3 regions of the Lysinibacillus sp. BNK-21 genome follow, and region 2 is predicted to be linked to each of the others. Evidence: riboswitches for the same ligand, from Rfam matches in the RefSeq annotation. Region 2 holds a riboswitch; each other region holds the start of a gene.
The links. A riboswitch is a leader RNA that binds a small molecule or an ion and turns the genes downstream of it on or off. The one in region 2 is predicted to bind S-adenosylmethionine.
Positions count from the first base shown of each region.

Region 1: it holds a riboswitch for S-adenosylmethionine, as region 2 does, so the genes downstream of both, metA (homoserine O-acetyltransferase MetA) here and ACMGGO_RS00525 (cyclase family protein) in region 2, are expected to answer to the same signal.
Region 3: it holds a riboswitch for S-adenosylmethionine, as region 2 does, so the genes downstream of both, ACMGGO_RS01825 (bifunctional homocysteine S-methyltransferase/methylenetetrahydrofolate reductase) here and ACMGGO_RS00525 (cyclase family protein) in region 2, are expected to answer to the same signal.

Region 1 covers NZ_JBLQTS010000001.1:2,025,016-2,027,286, reverse strand. The annotation lists gene metA (homoserine O-acetyltransferase MetA) at 1-814, opposite strand, end outside; SAM riboswitch class I at 938-1,049, opposite strand; gene ACMGGO_RS10325 (nucleotide excision repair endonuclease) at 1,253-1,624, shown strand; gene ACMGGO_RS10320 (hypothetical protein) at 1,677-2,063, opposite strand; gene ACMGGO_RS10315 (TrmB family transcriptional regulator) at 2,086-2,271, opposite strand, start outside.
Region 2 covers NZ_JBLQTS010000001.1:105,586-107,856, forward strand. The annotation lists gene ACMGGO_RS00520 (DedA family protein) at 1-221, shown strand, start outside; gene ACMGGO_RS00525 (cyclase family protein) at 252-989, opposite strand; SAM riboswitch class I at 1,079-1,184, opposite strand; gene ACMGGO_RS00530 (hypothetical protein) at 1,266-1,664, opposite strand; gene ACMGGO_RS00535 (AraC family transcriptional regulator) at 1,785-2,271, opposite strand, start outside.
Region 3 covers NZ_JBLQTS010000001.1:361,086-363,356, forward strand. The annotation lists gene ACMGGO_RS01820 (protoporphyrinogen oxidase) at 1-1,025, shown strand, start outside; SAM riboswitch class I at 1,125-1,225, shown strand; gene ACMGGO_RS01825 (bifunctional homocysteine S-methyltransferase/methylenetetrahydrofolate reductase) at 1,315-2,271, shown strand, end outside.

The sequences.
Region 1 (2,271 bases), 1.9 Mb from region 2:
CTTGTGTCGGATCGTCATTCGGGAAGTAGTTTACAGGAACGGCGATATCTATGCCCTTCGCCACATCGCGACTGTATTCATCGGCTAGCGTTGTCGCATCATACTCTAGATGCCCCGTAATCATAATATTTTTATTATCTTTTGATTGTACAATAAATACCCCAGCATCCTCTGAATAGGATAATAATCGTAGATCTGGATGATTGCGAACCTCGTCAATCGAAACAGATGTATAGCGTGAATGAGGTGCAGTAAATAAATCACTAAAGCCACGTACCAAATCTACAGTTAAATCTGTAATCACATGGGAATAGACGCCTGAGCATTTAGCAGAAAGCTCAACCTTCCCAATGCCATAATGATGATACAATGCAGCCTGTGCCCCCCAACATATATGTAGCACGGATGTCACATTCTTTTTAGACCAATCCATAATTTCTGAAATTTCCTGCCAATAGTTGACCTCTTCAAAAGCCATTTTTTCTACTGGCGCACCAGTTATAATCATACCATCATAGCGTCGGTGTCGAATCTGATTGAACGTTGTGTAGAAAAGCTGCAAATGGGATTTACTCACATTTTTAGACTCGTGTGTGGCTGTATTCAAAAAGGTAATATTGACTTGTAATGGTGTATTCCCCAATAAACGTAATAATTGGAGCTCTGTTTTTTCTTTTTCAGGCATTAAATTTAATATTAATATATTTAATGGACGGATTTGCTGTGTTTTCGCACGATCTTCTTCCATGACGAAGATTTTTTCCTCACGTAAATGTTCTCCAGCTGGTAAATTTTTCGGAATATTAATTGGCATCTTGCTTTCCCCTCTCTATAATCACTCTCTTTTAGCAAATCTTGCTTGCGTAGGATGCAACGAAATTAAAAAATCCTCCTCATTCCATACGAGATAGAATGAGAAGGATTTTTTTCACGTCCACTCTTATCTCTCAAAGGAAAAAATCCTTTGCTGGAATTAGCACCTTTCTAACGATTGTTAGAGGTTGCTGAAGCGTCATCGGGCCAAATCCCTCAGCTTCTCTTGATAAGATTATTTAATTATCTTGAATTGTAACATGAACTTGTTAGAATATCAATAATTCATAGAATATTTTGTGATTCACGCGCATGTTTCTTGGTCATTTGATGTACACTAAGCTTGCTATCTGTGGGGTTTCTACATTTAAAATTTATGGTAAACATGCCGTAATTATGTTACCATATACTTTTAGTAAGAGAGAGGAACGTGAATAGTTTGATTAAAATTGAATTTCCAAAACCAGATCTAGTAATCCGTCAACGTGAACAAGATTTAAAACCAGGTGATGTGCCGATCACACCTTACTTTGGTTTTATTGACTTCCATAAAATCACACGTGATAAAGGCGGCATTTTCTTATTCTATAATGACAAGAATGAGCTATTGTTTGTTGGGAAAGCACGTAAAATTCGTCAACGTATTAAAAAACATTTCGAGGATAATGTATCTCCGATGAAAAACCATCGTGATGAAGTGTTCAAAATTGAAGTCTATGAAGTAGAAGATCCAATGGAACGTGAAATTTACGAAACATATGCGATTAATACTTTCCGCTCTAAATATAACGTAGACAAAGTCTTTTATTAGGCATCACGTAAAGAAACCGAAATCTCATCTAAAGGGATTTCGGTTTCTTTTATCACATAATGGTCATACGATCAATTGGCGTACTCTGACCGTTTATTCGCAAATCAATGGTATCCAGCTCAGGATTCTTGACGGTGATTTTAAAAACATAGGGTTGTGCCTCTTTCCTTTGCTCGCTGCCTTCTTCTAACTGGATAATAAGCCTATTTCCCTCAGCTGTAATACTTGCCAATACATTCCCTTTTGAATAATAAACAAGGTAATATGGAGCATCCTTTTCATGCAATAGTTGTATTCTGTCATTAGAAACGATATTTTTTTGAACATTATCTGGGACAACCGTTAGCTCATGAATCGTTGGTGGATCGGTAGGTGGTGTAGCATTACAGGCTCCTAGCATTAGTAGGCTTATTAAACCTAGCAACACGAATTTTTTCAAGTAACTCCCCTTCCTTATACGACTATTCTAAGAAAAAAGCTTTACGCTCCTTAGCAATCCAGTCTTCTAACTCCTGATCATCACGTTTTACTAACCGATTGATGAGCACATCATGCCATATATAATCCTCTAACAAATAAATATGAACTGGATCATTGGTGATAAAGGCCGTCTCTTGGGTAGATGGAGAATGACCATAAATCATTTC
Region 2 (2,271 bases):
CGGCTATTAATAATTATCCTTATAGAAAGTTTGCGCTTTTTGCCTATACAGGGGCATTTATCTGGACGTTCACATTTATATCATTAGGAAAGATGCTTGGAGAGAAATGGCGATTTGTTGGATACTATCTGACTCATTATAGTATCTATCTTATCCTTTTATTTATTGTAGGGATGCTCATTGTTTACTTTCTATTCAAAAAAAGAAATGGACAAACATAAAAGTCGGTATACGCTATACCGACTTTTAAGTTATGGCAAAATAGCAAATGAGCGCACAGGGAAGCCAGATGCTTTTTCTGGCTTAGGTACGATATTGAAGATGATAGCGCCTTTCGCAGGTAGCTTGTCCAAATTCGTCATTAGCTCAATTTGATAGGTGTCTTGGTCAAGTACAAAATATTCGCCATCTAGCTTGCCATTTTTACGAAAATCAGCAGCAGAGTCCGTATCGAAAGTTTCATGACCAATTGCGCTTACCTTGCGTTCTTTTAGTAAAAACTGTAAAGCTTCTAAACCCCAGCCAGGGATATGGTTATGTCCATCTGCATCCTTATTACTGAAAGCCTCTTTATCTGGCCAGCGCTTACTCCAATCTGTGCGTAATGCTACAAATGTTCCTGCTTCAATTTCTCCATGCTTGTCCTCAAAATCAAGAATATCTTCAACACTTAATGAAAAATCATGGTTGCTCGCAGCCTCTTGTGATTTATCAATAACAACAAGGGGAAGAACAAGCTCTTTTAGTTCTAATTCTTCTAAGTAGCGAGTATCTCGCACAAAATGAATGGGTGGGTCGATATGTGTGCCATATTGACCAGGGAACGTGAATTGTTGAGCGAAGAAACCGTCCTTATGAGAAAATAACGTTTCAAATTTAGCGTCCTCAAACATAAAAAAATGTGGTGAATTAGGGCCGAATGTATGTGTTAAGTCAACCCACTGTTTCGATTTTAATAATTGCAATGCTTGTAAAAGTTCATTAGACATCGATTTCCCTGCTTTCTGTAAAAATAGTTGTAAATAAAAAGGAGTCCCCTAATAGAAGAGGACTCCTGCTGCAACAACGGTAGTTCTTCTTCTCATCTTCAAGGCTGATCATTTTGCCAATTGGAATTAGCACCATACTGTTAGCTGGTTGCTGAGACTTCATCGGGCCAATCCCTCCGTCTCTCTTGATAAGAAAAGTAATATAAGAATTTTCAGAAATAACAATACAAACACTTTAGCATAGTTTTTTATAGTTTACAAGTTCACTAGGAATTTTCACCAATTCAAATTTAAGGTGACTCCACAACAATCATTATCAATAAGACGTATTCTAAAACTGTCTGGTGTATAGTTTGTTTCAAATTTCATCGTAATGCCTGTTGATGTGATTAATTTTTCAACCTCTGTTTTATTTGAAAGTTGAGCAGCATTCATTAAATCATGTGCGAATTGTTGGGAGCTATCTATTTTATCCGTAAGTAATTGGGCTTGCTGCATCATTGCCTTTATCCGTGATGCTGAAGCTTTTAATTTGTGTGTATCGACAGGTGGAAAAGGATTATTGGTCGGCATTGCTAGATGTTGCGAAAAGGGTCTAATGGCAAAATGATTAGCGATAGGCGATGTTGGATAATGATAGGGATGCACAAAATACGGATAAGGATTGTAATACAAGGTCATTCCTCCTATCCTATAACTGATATCCTATCTTATGTAGCAAAACGGCTTTCGGTGTTATTAGCAGTGCAATGTTTGTCCTAATCATTGAAAAAGGAAGCTAAAGTAAGCTTCCTTTTAGCCAAGTACATTTAAGACATCATCAATTTTTTTACTATGTGATAAAATGCCATAATTCATCCATGTTAAAAAGTCTACTTCATAGACACAGTTGCTTTTAACGGCAGCTAGGTTTTTCCAAGTAGGAGTTTTTAAAATAGCACGTTCCTCATTTTCATAAATGGAATGTTGTTTATCAAAGGTAATAAATAAATGATCAGCATCTAATTGCAACAATTGAGCAAATGTCAGTTGTGCTTTACGTTGATTGTGCGGAATACTCCATACTAGTGAATGTGGCATTAAACCTAAGTCACGATATAAAATGGGGCCCGTATAGCCACATTCAGGACCCGCATATAGAGTAATGCCAATGGCTGAAATACGGAGAAATGCTACACTTTGCCCATAAACAGATTTGCTAAGAATTCCTTTTGCTTGTTGTACTTTATCTTCATATTGTAGGATTACGTCTTGCATCAAGGAGGTTTTTCCTGTTAGATCT
Region 3 (2,271 bases), 260 kb from region 2:
CCGAGCAGGGAAAAAAAGAAGCGTTGAAGGATTTAACATTGCCAAACAATGGCTTCACAAAGGAAAGTTCTATCGGTGAATTTTTAACTTACTATTTAGGAGAGGAACTGGTGAAAAACCAAATTGCACCAGTCCTTGCAGGTGTTTATTCGGGAGATTTACATCAGCTTTCTATTGGCTCTACTTTACCGTATTTAATTGATTATAAGAATGATTTTGGAAGTATTATTAAAGGCTTTGATGCGAATCGTGAGCAATTTGTTAAAGCAGCGAACAAAAAATTTATATCCTTTAAAAATGGTTTATCTTCTTTAATTGATCGACTTGAACAAACCTTATCCGATGTAGAAATTATCAAGGGTGTTACTACACTAAATGTTCAAAAACAAGATAAGAACTACACAATTTCCTTAGCTAATGGTGAAATTATTGAGTCAGATTATGTCGTTTTAGCATTACCGAACGATACTGTACAAAATCTGCTACAGGATGAATCTTTAAACCGCTATTTTGACCAATTTACGACAGCGTCAGCGATTACTATCTATTTAGGTTTTGATGTGCCAGACGCTAAATTGCCAGCAGATGGAACGGGCTATATTGTTTCCCATAATTCAGACGTAACTTGTAATGCGGCAACTTGGACTAGTCGTAAATGGAAGCATACATCGAAAGAAAATAAATTACTTGTGCGACTCTTTTATAAGAGCATCAATCCAGCCTATGAGCAACTACGCGCCATGACGGATGAAGAATTGGCAGCAGTTGCTTTAGAAGATGTGAGAAAGAGCCTAGGAATAGAGGAGCAGCCAACCGTTGTGAATGTAACAAAATGGATTGATCAAATGCCTAAATATGATCTAGCGCATCGTGAAGCATTACAAGGCTTACTACAAGAATTACATGAGAAATATCCTAATTTATCGATTGCAGGGTGCTCGTATTTTGGCGTAGGTATTGGTGCTTGCATTCAAAACGGGAAAAAAATTGGTGAAGAGCTTGCAAAGGAACTTGCCAATTTCTAAGGTTTTAAGTGGAAAAAAACTTTGTTATGTGAAATAGTCTTGACTCATTCGTCAGTAAACGATATGATTCTTTTAATTATTTAAAAAATTCATACTTAATTCTTATCAAGAGAAGCAGAGGGACTGGCCCATTGAAGCTTCAGCAACCAACTTTATTGTCAGGTGCTAAATCCAGAAGACCGTTGAGTCGAAGATGAGAAGGAACAACAATGATGAATCGTTAAAGCCTTCTTTTTTTATGAAAGAAGGCTTTTTATTATATAGAGACATAGGAAGAGAGGCTAATTTTATGGGATTGCTTGAAAGGTTAAAAACGCATGTATTGACGGCAGACGGTGCATTTGGCACAGTGCTATATGGCTATGGATTGGAGTATTGCCATGAGGAAATGAATGTTCAGAGACCCGAGTTAATTGAAAAGATTCATAGAGAATATATTGCGGCTGGTGCTGACATCATTCAAACGAATACGTACGGTGCAAATGCCATTAAATTAGCTCGCTATGGATTGGAATCACGTGTCCAACAATTTAATGAAGCTGCTATCACCATCGCAAAACGAGCAGCGGCTGATGGCGGTCAATTTGTTTTAGGAACAATTGGTGGTATTCGGGGAATTCGTAAAAGTGATGCAACCTTGGATGAAATATTAGCGACTATTGAAGAACAAGCAAGCGTCTTACTTGCAGGGAATCCAGATGGCCTTTTACTTGAAACTTATTATGATTTTGAAGAATTAACAGCAACCTTAAAGATGCTACGAGAAAAAACAAAATTGCCGATTATTGCACAAGTTTCTATGCATGAGCCCGGTGTTCTACAAAATGGGATGTCTTTAAATAATGCTCTCCATGAGCTTGAAGCTCTAGGTGCTGATATTGTTGGTGTCAATTGTCGACTAGGTCCACACCATACAATTCAGGCATTTGAAGGTGTAGAACTTCCTAATAAGGCATTTATGTCGGCCTATCCAAATGCATCACTTCTGGACTTAGAGGATGGGCGTGTCGTTTATGAATCAGAAGCTGATTATTTTGGTCGAGCGGCTGTTGAATTGCGTGATCAAGGTGTACGTTTAATAGGGGGCTGCTGTGGTACAACACCCAAACATATTGCAGCAGCAAAGAAGTATTTAGAAGAGTTATCACCGGTTCAGGAGAAGCATGCGAAGCCTAAAAAGATTGAGATTGTTCGGGAAGCGGAGCCAACAAAGTATGAGCCTCTTCATGAAAAGGTTAAACGTGAA